Regions from separate parts of the Comamonas sp. UBA7528 genome, predicted to be linked through region 2. Evidence: riboswitches for the same ligand, from Rfam matches in the RefSeq annotation. Region 2 holds a riboswitch; each other region holds the start of a gene.
What was found. Region 2 has a riboswitch for cobalamin ahead of cobW (cobalamin biosynthesis protein CobW). Riboswitches for the same ligand answer to the same signal wherever they lie in the genome.
Positions count from the first base shown of each region.

Region 1: linked by a shared signal. The riboswitch ahead of B3349_RS01220 (TonB-dependent receptor domain-containing protein) and the one ahead of cobW (cobalamin biosynthesis protein CobW) in region 2 are both predicted to bind cobalamin.
Region 3: linked by a shared signal. The riboswitch ahead of B3349_RS15570 (TonB-dependent receptor) and the one ahead of cobW (cobalamin biosynthesis protein CobW) in region 2 are both predicted to bind cobalamin.

Region 1 is NZ_DLMU01000001.1:263,521-270,334, reverse strand. It holds gene B3349_RS01235 (sensor domain-containing protein) at 1-1,030, shown strand, start outside; gene B3349_RS01230 (cell division protein ZapA) at 1,331-1,807, opposite strand; gene B3349_RS01225 (hypothetical protein) at 1,804-2,019, opposite strand; cobalamin riboswitch at 2,146-2,386, shown strand; gene B3349_RS01220 (TonB-dependent receptor domain-containing protein) at 2,454-4,328, shown strand; gene B3349_RS01215 (cobyrinic acid a,c-diamide synthase CobB) at 4,354-5,763, shown strand; gene B3349_RS01210 (bifunctional adenosylcobinamide kinase/adenosylcobinamide-phosphate guanylyltransferase) at 5,775-6,392, shown strand; gene B3349_RS01205 (ABC transporter substrate-binding protein) at 6,398-6,814, shown strand, end outside.
Region 2 is NZ_DLMU01000009.1:104,410-111,223, forward strand. It holds gene B3349_RS11650 (magnesium chelatase ATPase subunit I) at 1-654, opposite strand, end outside; gene cobN (cobaltochelatase subunit CobN) at 651-4,490, opposite strand; gene cobW (cobalamin biosynthesis protein CobW) at 4,490-5,572, opposite strand; cobalamin riboswitch at 6,002-6,220, opposite strand; gene B3349_RS11665 (GNAT family N-acetyltransferase) at 6,258-6,809, opposite strand.
Region 3 is NZ_DLMU01000013.1:23,240-30,053, forward strand. It holds gene B3349_RS15570 (TonB-dependent receptor) at 1-823, opposite strand, end outside; cobalamin riboswitch at 1,060-1,314, opposite strand; gene zigA (zinc metallochaperone GTPase ZigA) at 1,457-2,647, opposite strand; gene B3349_RS15580 (Bug family tripartite tricarboxylate transporter substrate binding protein) at 3,173-4,147, opposite strand; gene B3349_RS15585 (mandelate racemase/muconate lactonizing enzyme family protein) at 4,182-5,306, opposite strand; gene B3349_RS15590 (LysR family transcriptional regulator) at 5,427-6,311, shown strand; gene B3349_RS15595 (arsenate reductase ArsC) at 6,511-6,814, shown strand, end outside.

The DNA of each region.
Region 1 (6,814 bases), on a different contig from region 2:
CATCCAGGATGCGATGCGCGAGCCGTTCGTGCTGGACGGCCTGGGCTTTTCGGTGCAATGCAGCATCGGCATGGCCCAGTACCCCGAGCATGGGCGCACGCTCAATGAGCTGATCAAGCAGGCCGACACGGCCATGTACCGGGTCAAGGCCAGCGGCAAGGGCAGCTTCGGCTTTTACGAGCCGGCCATGTCCAACGGGCTGCTGGGCCGGGTGCAGATGGAGCACGCGCTGCGGCAGGCACTGGACCGCGACGCCTTGCGCGTGGTCTACCAGCCCCAGGTCGAAATGCACACCGGCAGCATCGTCGGTTGCGAGGCGCTGCTGCGCTGGACGGATGCACGCCTGGGCGTGGTCTCGCCCGGGGTGTTCATTCCGCTGGCCGAGGAGTCCGGCTACATCGTCAAGCTCGGCGCCTGGGTGCTGGAGCAGGCGGTCAAGGAAGCGGTGCGCTGGGTCAAGCAGGGCCTGGGCGTGAAGGTGTCGGTCAATGTCTCCTCGCTGGAGCTGCACCAGCCCGACTATGCGGCGCGCGTGGCAGCGCTGCTGAGTGCCTATGGCCTGCCGGCTTGCTGGCTGGAGCTGGAACTCACCGAGTCGGCCCTGCTGCAGAAGGAGCCGGTCATCGTGCACTGCATCGAACAGCTGGCGGACCTGGGTGTGCAGCTGGTGATCGACGACTTCGGCACCGGCTATTCCAACCTGGCCTACCTCAAGCGCATGCCGATTTCCAAGCTCAAGGTCGACCAGTCCTTTGTGCGCGGTCTGCCGCAGGACATGAGCGACAAGGCCATTGTGGAAGCGGTCATCGGCCTGGGGCGCGCCCTCGATGTGGAGATCGTGGCAGAGGGCGTGGAAACCGCTGCGCAGCGTGAAACGCTGATGCGCATGGGCTGCGGCTTCTACCAGGGATTTCTGTGTGCCCCAGGGGTCGAGGCGGCCACGTTCCAGGCCATGCTGCGCGCCCAGGCGGCAGGCCTGGAAGCGGGAAGTCTGGGGGGCGGAGTGCCGGGAGAAGACCGGCCGGTGTAGCGGCTTTGGCCGCCGGGATGAGGGTGGGGGGTGTCTGCAAAAACCACCGCGCCGTCATCCTGAACCGGGGGTTCAGGTGGGCGAGGGCAACCAGACGTTGGGTTCGTCTAACGCGAGACGATCACGCTTGCCTGGCAATGTACCAAGCCCGTGCTCAGGGAGCATTGGTTCAAGGCAATATAAAGCACGGCAGATTTGCAGACGCCTTCATTTTAGCGCGTGCCCGGCGGCTTGTGGTGGACCGGATGGAGAAAAGGGGAATTTGCGCGGCAGCAGCTTTTCGGCGTTGCCGCAAGGCCTCTACAGCAGCTTGCTGTCGACTTCCAGCGCGGCTTCCAGGCGTTCGATCAGCGCCTGCGCCTGTTGCAACTCGTGCTCGCGCAGCGCCAGCAGCTCTTGCAGCTGCGAAGCCAGTGCCTGGGCTTCTTCCTGTGCCTGCTGCGCTTGCTGCAGGGCGTCTTCCTGCGGGGTGTCTTGCAACGGGGCCGTGGGCAGTGCGTCGGCCGCAGGGGCGGCAGGTGCCAGGCCGTTTTCCAGCGTCAGTTCCAGCTCCTGCTCCAGTTCCTGCACGCGGGTGTAGAGCGATGCACTCTCGAACGCCAGATTCACGGCGGCCAGCACCCCCACGCGTTCGCGGGCGCGCACCTTGCCGGTGTTGCGGATACGTTCCATGTCGGCATCCACCCGCTGCACGGCGGCCAGCAGCATGTCTTCCTGGCCCTCGGGGCAGGTCAACACATAGTCTTGCTGGAGGATGCGCGCTTCGATCTGGCTCATGGTGCCTCTTGGTTGGCGGGCAGGCGCTCAATCAGTGCGTCCACCCGTGCACGTGCCGCCTGCAGGCGCGAACGCAGGGAATCGCGCTCCTGTGTGAGCGCGGCCACCTGCTCGGCCAGCAGGGCATTGGTGCGCTGAAGCTCGGCGTGGCGCAGCAGCAGGCGATCAACACGCTCTGCCAGCGGCTCGATCATGGAAGGCTGCGAGGTCATGGACATAGAGGGTAGCAATTGTAGGCGTGGCTAAATGTAAGCAGGTGAAATAAGGCCGAATCAGCCTGCATATGACGCTGGAAAACACCGGTGCACAGCACTTTTTTTACGAACGGCACGACTGAAACTAAAATCGGTGCTGTTGGTGCTCGCAGCGCGGTTCACGCGCAGCAGTTCAACGGGAAGCAGGACGGCCTCGTTTTTTTCAGAACCCGCCCAGCCTGCGCTGCCCCCGCAACGGTGAGTCCCTGGTGCATGCCATGCACCCCCGCTATCTGATACCGCCACTGGATGCCTTGAACAAGCGTCTGGGAAGGCGATGGTGTGGAGGACCAGCCCGGATACCGGCCAACACTGGTGTGCCCGCTCGAACGGGCATGGTTTTGCCCATCACTGGCGGGGAGGCTGGTACGGGCGACTTGGTGTTTTTTCTCATGTTTTCGAATGTTTTGAAGGCCGGTGCCGTGGCGCCCGCCTTGCCGTGGTCTGCCGTGTCGGCGGCCGTGTTGTGCGCTGTGGCGGCAGCCGCCCAGGCCCAGGAGAGCCCCACAGCTCGCTCCACGCTGGAGGAAACTGTGGTGGCCGCCACGCGCAGCGAGCAGCGCCTGTCGGATGTGATCGCGGACATGACGGTCATCGACCGCGACCAGCTGGACCAGCAGGCCGGCCGGTCGCTGGAAGATGTGATGGCCAAGTTGCCCGGCGTGCAGATCACCCGCAACGGCGGCCCCGGCACCGAAACCGGTCTCTACCTGCGCGGCGCCAGCAAGCAGCACACGGCGGTCTATATCGACGGCATCCGTGTCGATGTACAGAACGGCTCCGGCGGTGCGCAGTGGGAGTCCCTGCCGGTGGACCTGATCGAGCGCATCGAAGTGCTGCGCGGCCCCGCGGGTGCGGTCTATGGCTCGGACGCGCTGGCGGGCGTGGTGCAGGTGTTCACCAAGCGCGGTGAAGCCGGCGTGCAGCCCTTTGTGGGCGTGGGGGCCGGCGAGTACGGCAGCCGCAAGGCCGAGGCCGGCATCAGCGGCGCCCAGGGCATGATGGATTACGCGCTGGGCCTGTCCTATGCCGAAAGCCATGGCTTCGACTCCAAGAACCGGGGCGTGCACAACGAAGACCGCGATGGCTACACACGCAAATCGGCCAACGCCCGCGTGGGGCTGCAACTGAACGCAGACCAGCGCCTGGAACTGACGGCCCTGACCAGCCGCACCAATGCCGGGTATGACGCCAGCAAGTCGGTCAAGGACGACCGTGGCCTGCGCGCGCTGGATGCCTATGGCCTGAGCTGGACTGCCCAGTGGACGGAGCGCTTTCGCACGCGCCTGTCCGTCAGCGAATCCACCAACCGCTACGAGACCTCGGGCACCAGCACCTACGAAGCCGAAACCCGTCTGCGCACGGCGCTGCTGCAGAACGAGTGGCTGCTGGGCCCGGGCACGTTGAGCCTGGCGCTGGAGCGGCGCGAAGACACGCTGGAGAACACCGGCCTGAAAAACACCAGCCACAAGGACCGCGACCAGACCGGCGTGGCCATTGGCTACGGTGCCAAGTTCGGTGCCCACAGCGTGCAGCTGAATGCCCGCAGCGACGAGGACAGCGACTTCGGCCGCAAGAACACCGGCGGCATCGGCTACGCCTGGGCGTTTGCACCGCAGTGGCGCGCCACCGCATCCACCTCGACCGGTTTCCGCGTGCCCAGCCTGTACCAGCGCTTTTCGGACTATGGCGATCCGGCGCTGGCCCCCGAAGAAAGTCTGAACAAGGAAATCGGTCTGCGCTGGGCCGATCAGGGCAACCACCTGGGGGTGACGCTGTACCGCAACAAGCTGCAGAACCTGGTGTCCTATGAAAAAGGTCTGGGCAGCTGCGGCAAGACCTCCTGCTATGTGAACGTGGAGCGTGCGCAGCTGCAGGGCATCACCCTGACCGGGGCCTACCGCACCGGTCGGCTGAAATGGTATGGCTCCCTGGATTTCCAGAACCCCACGAACGAGGCCACCGGCAAGCTGCTGGAACGCCGCTCGCGCCGTTTTGCCACCCTGGGGGTGGATGCGGCCGTCCACGGGTGGACACTGGGCGGGGAAATGCAGGCGGCCAGCCGCCGCTACAACGCCAAGGACGAGCAGGTCATGAGCCTGGGGGGCTACACCCTGTTCAATCTGTCGGCCTCCACGCAGGTGGGCAGGGACCTGACCCTGACCGCACGCGTCGACAACCTGATGGACCGGGCCTACACACTGGCCCAGGATTACGCCACGCCGGGTCGCACCTTCTGGGTGGGCCTGAAATGGCTGCCCCGCTGACCGCAGGGGCTGCCGGAAAGCATGCATGTTGACTGAAACTTCCGCCCAAGCTGCGCGCCGCTGCGTGGCCGTGTTGGTGGCGGCTCCGGCCTCGGGTCAGGGCAAGACCACCGTGACCGCCGCGCTGGCGCGCTGGCACACCCGCCAGGGGCGCACGGTGCGCGTGTTCAAGTGCGGTCCGGACTTTCTGGACCCCTATTGGCACCAGCTGGCCAGCGGTGCGCCGGTGCACAACCTGGACGGCTGGATGGTGGGCATGGACGAGGTCCGGGCCCGCCTGCATGCCGCTGCCGGCGAGGCCGACGTCATCCTGATCGAAGGGGTGATGGGCCTGTTCGACGGCAGCCCGACCGCGGCCGATCTGGCCCAGCAGTTGGGGGTGCCCGTGCTGCTGGTGGTGGATGCGGGCGCCATGGCCGGCTCGTTTGGCGCCCTGGTGCTGGGCATGCGGCAGTACCAGCCGCAGGTGCCGTGGGCCGGGGTGCTGGCCAACCGCGTGGCCACCGGCATGCATGCGCAGATGCTGCAGACCAGCCTGCGCGAACCCGAGCTGTGGCTGGGCGCGCTGGCGCGCATCGGCCAGGGCAGGGATGCACAGCTGCTGCCGGAGCGCCACCTGGGCCTGGTGGCCGCGCACGAGCTGCCCGATGCCATGGCGCGCCTGAACGCCGCCGCCGACCAACTGGCGGACACCCCGCTGGGCCAGATGGACTGGGCCGCCTGGCAGCGCTGGAGCGTGGAATTCCCCGCTGCTGCCGCGGCCCAGCCGCCGGCCGGACAGCAGGCGTTGCAGCCCTGGCTGCAGGGGCGCACGGTGGCCGTGGCCAGCGATGCGGCCTTCAGCTTCATCTACCCGGCCAACCTGGACTGCCTGCAGGCCATGGGGGCCAATCTGGCATTTTTCTCACCCCTGGCCGGCGAAGGCCTGCCGCCCTGCGACGCCCTGTGGCTGCCCGGCGGCTATCCGGAACTGCATGCCGACAAGCTGGCGGCCAACACCGGGCTGCAGGCCGATCTGCGCGCCCACGTGGCGGCGGGCAAGGCCGTGTGGGCCGAATGCGGCGGCATGCTGGCCCTGGGGCAGCAGATCACCGATGCGCAAGGCCAGTCCCGGCCGCTGTGGGACATCCTGCCGGGCACGGCACAGATGCAGACCCGGCTGGCCGGTCTGGGCATGCAGCAATGCGTGCTGCAAGGCAGCGTGCTGCGCGGCCACACCTTCCACTATTCGCGCTTTGACTGCAGTGCGCCCGAGGTGGGGCGCACCAGCCGCGCACGCCAGCCGGTGGAGCCCGGCAAGGGCGAGGCGGTCTACCGGCAGGGCAGCGTGCATGCCAGCTACTTCCACGCCTGGTTCCCTTCGCACCCGCGTGCGGTGGCCGCCTTGCTGGGGGCCGAAACAGTGTCCTGGGACGGGCCGGCAGAGCTTTCATAATCCACGCCACCATGAGCGATTCCCTTTCTTCCCCCGTGGCCTGGCAGGAACTCATCCTGGGCGGCCAGAAAAGCGGCAAGACCCGCCGTGCAGAACAGGCTGCGCGTGACTGGCTGGATGCCGCCCCCGGGCGCAGCGCCACCTACCTGGCCACCGGCCAGGCCTGGGACGACGAGATGCGCGCCCGCATTGCCCGCCACCAGGTGGACCGGGCCGCGCGCGTGCCGGGCATGCAGACGGTGGAAGCGCCGCTGCAGCTGGCCCAGGCCTTGCAGGCCCATAGCAGCCCCCAGGCGCTGGTGGTGGTGGACTGCCTGACCATGTGGCTGACCAACTGGATGATGCCCATGGAGGCCACTGCGTCCGCTGCGTCGTCCGCCCCGTCGTCGGCGCCATCTGCGGCGCCAACGCCGGACTGGGGCGCGCAGCGCAGCCGGTTTCTGCAGGTGCTGGCGCACTGCCCCGGCCCGGTGGTGCTGGTGGGCAACGAGATCGGCCTGGGCGTGATCCCCATGGGGCGCGAGGTGCGCGCCTTTGTCGACACGCTCGGGGTCTTGAACCAGGACGTGGCCGCCGTGTGCAGCCGCGTGACCTTGATGGCAGCGGGCTTGCCGCTGCAGCTGAAATGACCGGGATGGCTTCTTCCATGGCACTGCCGCGCGCTGCGGCCCAGGGATTGCGCCACCGTGCAGCGGCCATCGCCTGCCTGGTCCTGTGGGCGGCGCTGCCGTCCATGCCCGCGCAGGCCGCTGCAGTGCCGCCGCCGCTGGCGGAAAGTGCGCGCCTGGCGCCGCAGCCCATCACCGATGACCGGGGCAGGACCGTGCAGCTGGCCAAACCGCCGCAGCGCATCGTCAGCCTGCTGCCGTCGCTGACCGAAAGCACCTGCGCCCTGGGCCTGTGCGACCGGCTGGTGGGCGTGGACCGCTACTCGGACTGGCCGGCTTCGGTGCAGAAACTGCCCGTGGTAGGCGGCGGGCTGGACCCCAGCGTGGAATCCATCGTCGCCCTCAAGCCCGATCTGGTGCTGCTGTCCAATGCCTCCAAGGTG
Region 2 (6,814 bases):
CCGCTGCGCCAGATCGGATTGCGCCGCAGCGTGCTGCTCCACAAAGGCCTGCGGACTGGCATCGAACGCCATGCGCGTCTTGACAATGGCCTTGCGCACCGCGGCACTGGGCACATTCTCCAGCCGCACAAACAGCCCAAAGCGGTCCAGCAGCTGCGGGCGCAGTTGGCCCTCTTCCGGGTTCATGGTACCCACCAGGGTGATGCGCGCATCGTGCTGGTGCGACACGCCGTCGCGCTCCACCCGGTTGATGCCGCTGGCGCTCACGTCCAGCAGCAGGTCCACCAGCGCATCGGCCAGCAGATTCACCTCATCCACATACAGGATGCCGCCATGGGCACGCGCCAGCAATCCTGGGCGGAACACCACCGCACTGCGCTGCAGCGCGGCTTCCAGGTCCAGGGACCCGGCCAGCTGTTCCTCGGTCGCCCCCAGCGGCAGGTTCACAAAGCGGCCGGCCGGCAGCAAGGCGGCCAGCGCCCGCGCACTGGTCGACTTCGCCGTCCCGCGCGGGCCTTCCACCAGCACGCCGCCCAGCAACGGGTCCACGGCCGCCAGCAGCAAGGCCGTCTGCAGCTGCGGCTGCCCCTCGATGGCAGTGAACGGAAAGCCCGCCGCCTGCACGGACGGGGCGGATTCGGTGGACGAGATCATCGCTTCTCCAACAATTGTTCTGCGGCCAGCAACTGCTGCTCCAGCAGTGCCTGGTAGTCCCCGCTGTCTTCCCACAGACCCCGGTGGATGGCCTCCAGCAGCCGCTCGCACATGCCATGAAAGGCTGCGGGATTGTGCTGCTGCAAAAAGTCGCGCGTGGCGGCATCCGCCACAAAGGCATCGGTCACGCGCGCGTACTGGTCGTCGCGCACCACACGGGCCGTGGCGTCAAAGGCAAACAGATAGTCCACCGTGGCAGCCACCTCGAACGCACCTTTATAGCCATGGCGCTTGATGCCGTCGATCCACTTGGGGTTGGTGACGCGGGCGCGCACCACCCGGCTGATTTCTTCCTGCAGCGTGCGCATGCGCGGGGCATCCGGGTTGGCATGGTCGCCAAAGTACAGCGCCGGCTGCTGGCCGCGGAAATGCCGCACCGCCGCGGCCATGCCGCCTTGAAACTGGTAGTAATCGTCCGAATCCAGCAGATCGTGCTCGCGGTTGTCCTGGTTGTGCACCACCAGCTCGATCTCGCTCAGGCGCTGGACAAAGCGCTCCGGCAGCGCCGTCCCGTCGTCCTTCTGCCCATAGGCATAGGCCCCCCAGTTCCGGTAGGCCGTGGCCAGGTCTTCATCGCTGTCCCAGTTGCGGCCATCGATCAGCCCCTGCAGACCCGCGCCATAGCTGCCCGGCTTGGCACCGAACACGCGCAGCCCCGCCTGGTGGCGGGCCACCTCCTCGCTCAAGCCTTGCGCCTGCAGCTCGGCCGCCTCCTGCAGCACCCGTGCGCGAATGGGGTTGGTGTCGGCATCCTCGTCTTCCAGGCTGGCCACTTTCTGCACCGCGGCATCAAACAGGCGGATCACATTGGTGAAGGCATCCCGGAAGAAGCCGGACACCCGCAGGGTCACATCCACGCGCGGGCGGCCCAGCACGCTCATGGGCAGCACCTCGAAGTCGCTGACACGCCAGCTGCCATCCGCCCACTTGGGCCGCACGCCCAGCAAGGCAAAGGCCTGGGCAATATCGTCCCCTCCCGTGCGCATAGTGGCCGTCCCCCACACCGACAGGCCCAGTGCACGCGGGTAGTCGCCATGCTCCTGGGTGTAGCGCTCCACCAGCAACTGGGCGGATTTGAGCCCCAGCGTCCAGCTGGTGGGCGTCGGCACGGCGCGCGTGTCGACCGAGAAGAAATTGCGCCCCGTGGGCAGCACGTCCGGGCGGCCGCGCGAAGGCGCCCCGCTGGGACCGGCCGGCACAAAACGGCCTTCCAGCCCCCGGCACAGCTGCAGAATCTCCTGCGGGCCACAGGCCTGCAAGCGCACGCGCAGGTCGTGCTGCACCCGTTGCAGCACCTGCCGGGTCTGCTCCCAACCCGCCTCCAGATCCATGCCGGAAAGCCCGGGCTGCTCCAGCAACTGCAGCGCCAGCAGTTCCAGCCGCTCGCGGGTGTCGCCCGCATGGCGCCAGGCCTGGCCGTCCACCGCCGCCAGTTGCTGCGGGCGCGGCCCGGTCCAGGGTTGTTCCCAGGCCGCATCCAGCGGATCGAAAACCGTGCCCGGCAACAGATCGTGCGCCAGGGCGCGGATCAGGCTGTTGTTCGCCCCCTGGCCGTTGCCCACCGGGTGGCGGGCCAGTGCCAGCAGGGTATCCCGCTCCAGGCGCCCCTGCGGGGACTGGCCGAAGACATGCAGTCCGTCGCGGATCTGGCTTTCCTTGAGCTCGCACAGATAGGCATCGGTCTTGTTCAGCAACTGCTGCTCGTCCGCCTCGGTGCGGGGCGCAGCCACCCCCAGGTCCTGGTGCAGATCGTGCTGCACGATATGCGCCAGAATCTGCTGGCGCAGCAGCTGGGCGCGCCGGCGGTCCAGCGTCACCGCCTCGTAGTACTCGTCCACCATGCGCTCCAGGTCGCGCGTGGGGCCATAACTCTCGGCCCGCGTCAACGGCGGCATCAGGTGGTCCACGATCACCGCCTGCGCCCGGCGCTTGGCCTGCGCCCCCTCTCCCGGGTCGTTCACGATGAAGGGGTACAGGTGGGGCATGGGACCAAACGCCAGGTCCGGCCAGCAGGTCTGCGACAGCGCCACACTTTTGCCCGGCAGCCACTCCAGGTTGCCGTGCTTGCCCACATGCACCATGGCATCCGCCTGCCATGCGCTGCGCAGCCAGTGGTAGAAGGCCAGGTAGTAATGCGGCGGCACCAGATCGGGGTCGTGGTAGCTGGCCATGGGGTCCAGCTGGTAGCCGCGCGCCGGCTGAATGCCCACAAACACCTGCCCGCAGCGCAGTCCCGCCACCATGAAGCGCCCCTGGCGCAGCATGGGGTCGGACTCGGGCGGGCCCCAGCGCTGCACCACGGCCTGCTGGTTCTCCGGCGGCAGGCTGGCAAAGAATGCCTGGTAGCCGGCCAGGTCCAGGCTCTGCTGTGCAGGCCGCACACTCCAGGAATCGGGATCGTTGGTAATGCCTTGCTGCAGCTGCTGCATCAACGCATCGCCATCCGCGGGAATCTGGTCCAGCACATAGCCCTGCTGCTGCAGCGCCTGCAGGATGTGGATGACGGAAGCCGGCGTATCCAGCCCCACGCCGTTGCCCAGACGGCCTTCCTGCGTGGGGTAATTGGCCAGGATCAGGGCCAGGCGCTTGTCGGGATTGGCTTTGTGGCGCAAACGGCACCAGCGCTGCGCCAGCGCCACCACAAAATCCAGCCGCTCGGCATGGGCCTGGTACTGCACCACATCCGACTGCGTCAGCTCACTGCGGTGCGACAGCCCTTTGAAGCTGATGGCCCGCGTGATGATGCGGCCGTCCACCTCGGGCATCGCCACATGCATGGCAATGTCGCGCGGCTGCAGACCGTGCGCATCGTCCAGCCAGCTTTGCTGGTTGCTGCCGGACATGATGACCTGCAGCACCGGAATATCGCCCGCCAGCGCATGGTCGCCCGGTGTTTCCAGCGACGACTGCGCAAACGAGGTGGTGTTCAGGATCAGCGACACCTGGTGCGCACCGCACAGCTGGTGCAACAGGGCCAGGCTGGTCGCATCCTTGAGCGACAGCAGCGCCAGCGGCAGCGGGTTCATGCCCTGCGCCAGCAGCTGCTGGCACAGCTGGTGGAACACCTGCGTATTGCCCGACTGCAGGTGCGCGCGGTAGAACACCACCATGACCACGGGCGCGCCCACCTGCCACTGCAAAGGCCCCGGCTCCAGCCAGTGCGCGGCCGTCGCCGCGTCGTGGTCGGGATGGTAGACCGCAGCGGACGGCAGCGCGCGGGGCGCCAACGCTGGCTGCGCCCCCTTCAGAAAGCTGTGCCACAGATAGCGGAACATCTCGCGCGCATTGGCCAGCCCGCCTTCGCGCAGATAGCGCCAGATGCTGCGGCATTGCTCCACGGAGGCCGTGCTTTTTTGCAGCAGGTTCAGGTCTTCCGTCGTATCGCCGGAAAACATCACCAGCACAATGCCGTTCTGGCGGCACACCTCGCGGATGCGCTCCGTGCCATAGGGCCAGTAGCTCTCGCCGCCCAGGTGGTCGATCACGATCACGCGGGCATGCTGCAGCACCTCGTCGACATACAGGTCCACCGAGGCCGGCTGGCGCAAATGCATCAGATTGGCCAGCCGCACCGTCGGCAGGCGTTCGCCGTCCCGTCCCTGCTCCAGGCCCTGCTGCGCGGCGCTGGCCTGCAGCTGGCCATAGGCCTCGGCCAACAGGGCCAGCGTGGTGTCGGCCGCACTGAGCACCACCACATCGGCCGGCGACTGGCCCAGGCTGGAGACAAAGGCTTCGTCATCGACAAAGCCGCCGGGCTGGACGGCGAGCAAATGCATCAGAGCGCTCCGGCGGTCAGACCGTTCAACGCGGCGCGGATGCGGTCCTCTTCCAGATCATGGCCGATGAAGACCAGGTGGGTCTTGCGTGCCTCGTCATCGCGCCAGCGGCGGTCGAAATAGCTGTCAAAGCGCTTGCCCACGCCATGCATCACCAGGCGCATGGGCTTGCCTTCCAGGGACACAAAGCCCTTGACGCGGTAGACGGTGTTCTCGGCCACGATGTCGGCCAAGCATGCCAGCAGCGCATCCCGGTCCACCTCGGGCAGCTCGATCACCACGGAGTCGAACGCATCGTGGTCGTGCGCGTCGTGGTGGTGTTCCTCGCCTTCACCATGCTCGTGGTGGCCCACCCGCTCATGGATGCTCTCTTCCGAGGCACTGGACAGACCCAGCACCACCCCCAGGTCGATCTGGCCGTGCTCGGCCGCCACGATCTTCACCTGGGCCGGCACCTCCTCGCGCACGATGGCCTCCACCTTGGCGCGGTCCTGCGCGCTGGCCAGGTCCAGCTTGCTCAGCACCACCAGGTCGGCCGAGATCAGCTGGTCTTCAAACAGCTCGTGCAGCGGGGATTCGTGGTCCAGATTCGGATCCTGCTTGCGCTGGGCATCCACGGCCGCCGGGTTGGCCGCAAACTGTCCGGCAGCCGTCGCCGGCACATCCACCACCGTGATCACGGCGTCCACCGTGCAGGCGTTCTTGATTTCAGGCCAGTTGAATGCCTGCACCAGGGGCTTGGGCAGTGCCAGCCCGCTGGTTTCGATCAGGATGTGGTCAATATCGTCGCGCCGCGCAATCAGCTGGCGCATGACCGGGTAGAACTCTTCCTGCACGGTGCAGCACATGCAGCCGTTGGCCAGCTCGTAGAGCTGACCGCTTTGCGGGTTGGCTTCGTCTTCACAGCCGATGCCGCAGCCACGCAGAATCTCGCCATCGATCCCCAGTTCGCCGAACTCGTTGACGATCACCGCAATACGGCGGCCATTGGCGTTTTGCAGAATGTGGCGCAGCAGCGTGGTCTTGCCACTGCCCAGAAAGCCGGTAACGATGGTGGCGGGGATCTTGTGGTGCGTACTCATGGTCAAAAACTCCTGTGCTCCGAAGAAAAAAGAAAGCTGCGGCCTCAGTGCCCGCTGCCAGTGAAAGAGGTGCAGGCGCGAGGGGAGCGCAGTGCAGCAGCAGGCCCCGACGCGGCCATGCGGCAGTGGGCGCCCAGGCCGAACGGACGCTGCGCGGCACAGGTCAGAGGGTGAATACGTCCGCCTTGCCCGGCAGGCCGTGCCATGAAGGCCTTTGCAGCGAAGCGCGCAGCCATGCGCACGCCCTGCACAGACGTTGGGACAGGCATGCGCCGGGCATGCCGATGTGTGAACGGTTGAACCATGCTCTCCCCGAGCTGTCACGCGACAAAAAGCATGCGATGGGGAGGATGTGCGTGCGACAGACCTGGGTCGCACCAGAAGCAGGTGGAAAGGGCCGGTCAGCAAACAGCCCACACCCCGTGGCATACCACTGCAATCAAACAGGTCGGTATTCTGGCTCGCCGTCATACCGCCCACACGGCCTTCCCAGGTAGCGCACCCAGTGGCATCGACGTGTGGCGGTCAGGCTTACAGCAGCGGGGGCTGCGCCGGAATGCTTCCCACCCGAAGGCGAAGGTCACCGGACTTCCCGTTTCACCCGGCATGGGCTGTGCCATGCAGGGCTCCTGTTCAAAGCGCAAATTATAGGAGCGGCAACCCACCCTTCGCGCAACGGGGGCAGCTAAGTGGACACTGGAGCGGGCAGCGCAGGCGGCAGCAGGCACTGCATATGGATGGTCTGCCAGACCGGCTCGGCCTCGCGCTGCAGCACCGCAAACCCATTGCGTTCCCAGAACTCCAGCGCCCCCGGCAAAAAAGGGTGGGTGTGCAGATACAGCACCTGGACTCGGTGGGCCTGTGCATGGGCCTGCAGCGTGGCGAACAACGCCTGTGCCAGCCCTTGCCGCCGCCACGCCGGTGCCACAAACAGGCGCACCACCTCCACCACGGACTGCGGCCCGAAATCCAGCTGCGCAAACCGGCCATCGTAGGCACGGTAGGCGATGCTGCCCACCACAGCGTGCTGCGCATCACGGGCCGCCCACATCCGCCCGCCCCTGTCCCCGTATACCTGCGCGAAATGCCGCAGGTCCGCCGGCGTGTCCTGGGCAGACACACGTGCACCGAACATCTGCACGCGTGCGTCGCGCAGAAAGCCGTCCACCTCCTGCAGGCGCTCGACCGGCTGGATGGAAATCAGATGGGACAAGGACGGGGACAAAGACAGGGTCATGCCAG
Region 3 (6,814 bases), on a different contig from region 2:
GGTTGTCGCGGTTATCCTTGCTGTAGATGTTGGCGCCGGATCCCCGGAAGCCTGCGTTGTAGATGCCGTCGGTGCGGGCCTGCAGCTCCACCCGGTTCAGGCTGTCTATCTGCAGCCCCAGGGCGGCCACCGCGCCACGGCGCTTCCAGCCGGTGTTCTGCATGACGGTGCCGCCGTCGCCGGACTTGTAGTCATCCCGGGCGCTGGTGTTCAGGCCCACATACCAGTCCAGCATGCCGCTGGCGCCTGCCGTCTGGGCCTGGGTGCTCCAGCCGCCCCAGGAGCTGCCAGTCACCGTGACCCGGTTCAGCGGGCCGCTGGCGCCGGTGCGCAGGATGATGTTGATCACCCCGCCCATGTTCTGGCTGCCGTACACCACCGAGGCAGGGCCGCGCACGATTTCGATGCGTTCCACATCGGTCAGGCTGAGCTTGGACAGATTGGCTGTGCCGGCGCGGCGGCCGTTGAGCAGCACCAGCACCTGGCCCTTGAAGTCGCGCCCCTGGCCGTCGGTGGCGGCACCGCGCAGGTTCAGCGAGGTCTGGGCCGCCGTCCATTCGCTGAGAAAGCCCACCGCATGCTCGGCCAGCAGGTCGGTGACGGAGCGGGACGAGGAGCGTTCGATGTCCTGGCGGTCAATCACCTGGGTGGTGGCCGCAATGCGGGCCCGGTCCTCGGGCCGGGCCGTGGCGGTGACGAAGACATCGCCCAGCGCCGCAGCCGGTGCGGTTGTGGTTGCGGTCGCCGCAGAGGCCGCGGTGTTTTCTACTCCCTGCGCATGCGCGCCCCACAGCGCGCAGCACAGGGCGACGCCCACGGTCACGGGCTTCAGGGCAAGGGGGAATGCGCCAGATGGTGCACGCGATGGTGCACAGGGCAAAGCGACAGGCCCGCAGGAAGGGCCATAGGAAATACGGGAAGGGGTGCGCATGCGCGGCTCCAGATGGCCTTGCTCTCCCGCAAGGCCGATTCAAGAAAACATCCGCAGGCAGGCATGCGCAGACAGGACAGCTCGGCGTGCGAACCCATCCCACCTGGACTGCGCGCTCACCCGCGGCGTCCAAAAAAAGTGACAAGGCCGGTATCCGGGCTCGCGAAATGCCGAAGTCCAGGGACATCCGTCCTGGGACTTTCGGCCCACTCCACGCCTTCCCACGCAGTGCGCAGTGGCTTCAGGTCTGACCTGTGTGCAGAGGGTGATTCGCTTACCGTTGCGGGGGCAGCGCAGGCATTGCGCTCTGTGGAGCGCACCTGCTTCCCGTTTAACTGCTGTGGCCTTGCGGCCAACGCAGCACCTCGAAACAAGCATTGAAATGTATCTCAATGCAGCGAGGAATTATCGCTCACGACACATGGCTGCAACGACCGGAATGCGCCGCATCGGTGCGCCGGGCTGGCCACACACCCGGTGCCATCCCTTCGGGGTGCCCACCTGCGCGCCGCTGTGCCCAGGCATTCAGTCCCACGCCGGAAACGGGTCGTGGAAGCCGGTCCAGGCCCGGGGGGCCAGGCCCATTTCGTGGTCGGTCAACAGACAGGCATCCAGCCGCTGGCGCAGCGCCGGCTCGTCCATGCCGATGCCGATCAGCACCAGTTCCTGGCGGGCGTCGCCCACGCTGTCATCCCAGTGCTGGGTGATGGTGGCCAGCGCCTCGGGCTCGCGCGGCCATTGCTCCCGGGGTACCGACGCCCACCAGCGCCCTGCCCGACCATGGCGGCACACGGCCCCGGCCTGCGACCAGTTGCCCGCGTAGATGGGGCGGCTGGCCAGCCAGAAAAAGCCTTTGGAGCGGATGACTCCGGGCCATTCGGAGCCGACCAGGGCATGAAAGCGCCCCGGGTGGAACGGCCGGCGCGAGCGGTAGACAAAGCTGCCGATGCCGTATTCCTGGGTTTCCGGGGTGTGTTCGCCACGCAGCTCTTTCAGCCAGCCCGGGGCCCTGGCCGCCTCGTCGAAGTTGAACAGCTTGGTGGACAGCACGGACGCCAGCGGCACTTTGCCGAAGGAGGACTCCACAATGCGCGCCCGCGGGTTCAGCGTCTTCAGGATGGCCATGAGCCGCTGGCGCTCTGCGCGGGTGATGAGGTCGGTCTTGTTGAGCACCAGCACATCGCAGAACTCGACCTGCTCGACCAGCAGGTCCACCACCTTGCGCTCATCGCCCTCACCCAGCGACTCCCCGCGCCCCCGCAGGCTGTCCCGGGATTCGTAGTCCTTGAGGAAGTTGAAGCCGTCCACCACGGTGACCATGGTGTCCAGCACCGCAATGTCCGACAGGCAGGCGCCCGACTCGTCGGTGAAGGTGAAGGTTTCGGCCACCGGCAGCGGCTCCGAGATGCCCGTGGACTCGATCACCAGGTAGTCGAAGCGCTTTTCCCGTGCCAGGCGACGCACCTCCACCAGCAGGTCTTCGCGCAGGGTGCAGCAGATGCAGCCGTTGCTCATTTCGACCAGTTTTTCCTCGGTCCGGGACAGATCGCTCCCGCCTTCGCGCACCAGCGCCGCGTCGATGTTGACCTCGGACATGTCGTTGACGATGACCGCGACGCGCAGGCCCTGGCGGTTGTGGAGGATGTGGTTGAGAAGCGTCGTCTTGCCTGCGCCCAGAAAGCCAGACAGGACGGTGACGGGGAGAAGCTTTGCCATCGCCGGTACCAAGAACAAGATTTGATAATGATAACTCATTATCAAATATGAAAGCAGCACACAGCAGCGAACACACCCCCACTCCCCTCCTGTTCCCCGGCTCCTTGCGGGACAGGGTCATCCGGCCCTGCATCCCCTCGCATGCTCCCAAAGGCGCTCGGCGCGCAGTGCACCATCTGGCACAAAGCAAAGCCCCTGCTGTCCGGAAACAGCGGGGGCTCTTGGTATCACCGGTTTCACTGGTGTCGGCAGTGCAAGCGACCGCTATCTGCATCCCGTACGGGGGCACCGCACACACAGCGCGATAGGCACCTTGGAGCCGCTCACACAAGCTTTGATACGTCCTTGCTTCGCCTTGTCGTACTTTGGTACTGCCGGCGGCTTCGCGCCCCGTCTCCAACGCAAACCTGCGGTGTGCCAGGTCGTGTCAGCGGCTCTTATGGGCCGTGGATGGGGTCGGCCAAGGGGGCCGCCAATCAGGCCGCGAGCCGGTCACGACCTGGGCGATAGCGGCCCTGCCCTGGCTCAGCCGTCCACCCGGATCCCGCGGGACTGGATGAGGGTGGCCCACTTGGCCCGCTCATCGCGCATGAAGGCATCAAAGCGCTGCGGCGTGCCGCCGCCGTCCTCGGCCCCGAACTCTTCCAGCTTGCTCACCACATCCGGCATGGCCAGGATGCGGTTGACGTCGGCATTGATGCGGGCCACCACTTCGGCCGGCATTTTGGCCGGGCCAACCAGCCCGAACCAGATGCTGGCGTTGAAGCCGGGGTAGCCCTGTTCCGCCACGGTGGGCACATCCGGAAAGGCCTTCACACGCTTGCTGCCGGTCTGCGCCAGCGCACGCACCTTGCCGCCCTTGATGAAGGGGGCTGCGGTGGTCATGCCTTCGAACGCATAGTCGATCTGCCCGCCGAGCAGATCGGTCATCACGTTCGATGCGCCCTTGTAGGGGATGTGGAGGGCCGACACCCCGGCCGTCTGCTCGAACAGCGCCAGCGCCAGGTGCTGGGCCGATCCCGTGCCCGACGAGCCAAAGCTGACTTCGCCGGACTTCTTCTTCAAGGCCGCCAGCAGCCCCGGCATGGAGGTGGACGACTTGGGGCTGGCCACCAGCACCTGCGGGGTCTGTCCCACCAGCGCAATCGCGGAAAAGTCCCGCTCCGGGGAAAAGCCGAGCTTGGGGTTCAGCGCCGGGGCAATGCCCAGGGCGTTGATGTGCCCCATCATCAGGGTATGCCCGTCGGCCGGGGCCTTGGCGACTTCGGCCGCCGCAATCAGGCCGGCCGCGCCGGGCTTGTTTTCCACGATGACGGGGATGCCCCACAGCGTGTTCAGCTTGTTGGCAATGATGCGCGCCAGGATGTCGGTGCCGCCCCCGGCCGAGAAGCCGACCAGGATGCGGACCGGCCCCGCCGGGGGCTTGCCTTGTGCGAAGCCGGGCTGCGCACAGAGTGCGCCCGCTGCGGCGATAGAGGACAGGAACTGTCTGCGTTGCATGGTGTGTCTCCTTGTTTTTATGGGCCGAGGGGTCTTACGCCACCTTGCTCCAGCGACCGAACTTGGCCACCTGCGCCTCGTCGAAGTTGAAGCCGAGGCCGGGTGTCTGGTGCAGGACGACGCGGCCTTTTTCCTGCGACAGCTGGCGGTCCAGCAGGCGGCGGAAGTTCAGGACCTGGTCATCCCAGAAGAATTCGACATAGCGCGCGTTCGGCGTGGCGGCCACCAGCGGTGCGTGCACATCGTGGAACCAGTGCGGGCACATCTGGATGCCGTAGCCGGCGGCCATGGCAGCAATGCGCTTCCATTCGGTGATGCCGCCGCAGACGGCAGCGTCGGTCTGCAAAATGGAGGCGGCCCCCATGTCGAGCAGGTGCTTGTGGTACCAGCGGCCATAGCCGATTTCCGCCGTGGCCACGGGGATGCGGGTGAGCTTGGCCAGGCGGGCATGGCTTTCGACGTCGTCGGGGCTGAACGGCTCTTCGATGAAATAGGGGTCGTACTGCTCCATGCGGCGCAGGTACTGCATGGCCTGCACGGTGTCGACCCAGCCGTTGTTGCAGTCCAGCATGAGTTCGACATCGGGGCCAATGGCTTCGCGGGCGGCCTTCACGCGCGACTCTTCGCCCTGGGGCGACCAGCGACCGGTCTTCATCTTGACGGCCTGAAAGCCCAGCTCGACATAGCTGGCCATTTCCTCGCCCAGGTGCTCGGCCGTCTTGCCTTCCACGTAGTAGCCGCCGCTGGCGTAGGCGGCCACGGTGTCCAGCTCCACCGCGCCCAGGTATTTGTGCAGCGGCAGCTGGGCCGTGCGCGCATTGAGGTCCCACAGGGCAATGTCCAGGGCGCTGAGCGCGCGCATGACCGTGCCCATGCGGCCTTGCAGCAGGGCTTCCTGGTACATCTCTTTCCACAGGCCTTCGACGGCCAGCGAGTCGCGGCCCAGCAGCACGGGGGCCAGCAGCTGTTCGACCGCCACGCGAAACAGCTCGCCGGCCGCATTGCCGACGTAGCAGAAGCCGATGCCTTCGACACCGTCGGTGCTGCGGATCTTGACCAGACCGTAGTGGCGGTCCACCACGGTGCGGTTGGACAGGTAGGTGACTTTGTCCAGCGGCACGCGTGCGACGCAGACTTCGATGGATTGGATGATGGGCATGCGGCCTCCTGAGGTGACGTTCTAAAAAGCAATGGGCGAAAGGAATGGCTGCACTGTGCGCCGCATGGGTTCCACAAAAAAGATGGTGTTTGATGGTTCAGATCACGCAAAATACGTTGTATGGATTCGCGTTTTCTTCAAAGCTTCATTGCGGTGGTGGACTGCGGTTCGATGGCCGATGCCGCGCGCCGGCTGGACCTGCCCCCGACCACGGTGGCGCAGCAGATGCGTGCGCTGGAGGCGGACGTGGGCTGCGCACTGCTGACGCGGGTGGGCCGCACCGTGCGCCCCACCGTGGTGGGAGCGCGCATCGTGGAGCAGGCCCGGGAGGTGCTGAAATCCGTGGACAACCTGCGGTCCGTGGCCTCCGCCACCGAACTGCCGGCGGGCCCGCTGCGCCTGGGCGCCACACCCACCGCCCTGATGGGGCTGGTGCCCCCGCTGCTGCGCCGCTGGATGCGTGCGCACCCTGCCATCCAGGTCTATATCGAGCCCGGCACCTCGTCGCTGCTGCTGGACCAGGTGCTCGCCGGCAATCTGGATGCAGCCATCCTGGTGCACCCCACGTTTGCCATGCCCAAGACCTGCGAGTGGCGGCTGCTGCGCAGCGAGGCGCTGGTGCTGCTGACCCCGCAGGACATGAAGGTGCAGGACCCGCTGCTCACCGCGGCGCGCGAGCCCTTCATCCAGTACGACCGCAAGGTGGTGGCCGGCAGAATGGCCGACGAGTACCTGCGCAGCCACCACATCAAGCCCAAGGTGCGGTTTGAGCTGGATGGCATAGAGCACATCGCCCAGCTGGTGGCCGAAGGGTTTGGCGTGTCCATCCTGCCGGACTGGCCGGTCATAGGCCCTGCCGATCCCCGCACGCGCCGCTGGCCGCTGCCGGCCCCCTGCCCCTCGCGCGAAGTGGGCATGGTGTGGCAGCGCTCTTCCATCCGCTCGCCCCTGGCTGCCGCCCTGTTTGACCTGGTCGGCCCGCTGCCGTCCGGCAGGCCGGACTGAGCGTCAGCGCCGGGGCAGTTGCACCTTGAGCCTCGTGCCGTGGGCCTTGGGCCTTGGGCGCCACCCGGTGACATGGTGCAGCCCTCTGTCATCAAGCGGCAAACATTGCCGTGTCAGATGGTGCGGCGGGCGCCGGCATGCACTGTGCCTACGCTGTACCTACGCACGCCTGTTCATTCCTGCCCCATCCCGAAGATCCATGACCGACACCACCGCCCCCCTGAATGTTCTGTTCCTGTGCACCCACAACGCGGGGCGCAGCATCCTGGCCGAGGCCTTGCTCAATGACATCGGCCAGGGCCGCTTCCACGCCTATTCGGCCGGCAGCAGCCCGCGCCCTGGCGAGCTGCCGCACCCGCTGGGCCTGCAGGTGCTGCAACGGGCCGGCGTGCCGGTCGACGGGCTGCGCAGCAAGAGCTGGGACGAGTTTGCGGCGCCCGGCGCGCCGCACATGGACCTGATCATCACGGTGTGCGATGACGCGGCCGAGGAAGTCTGCCCGG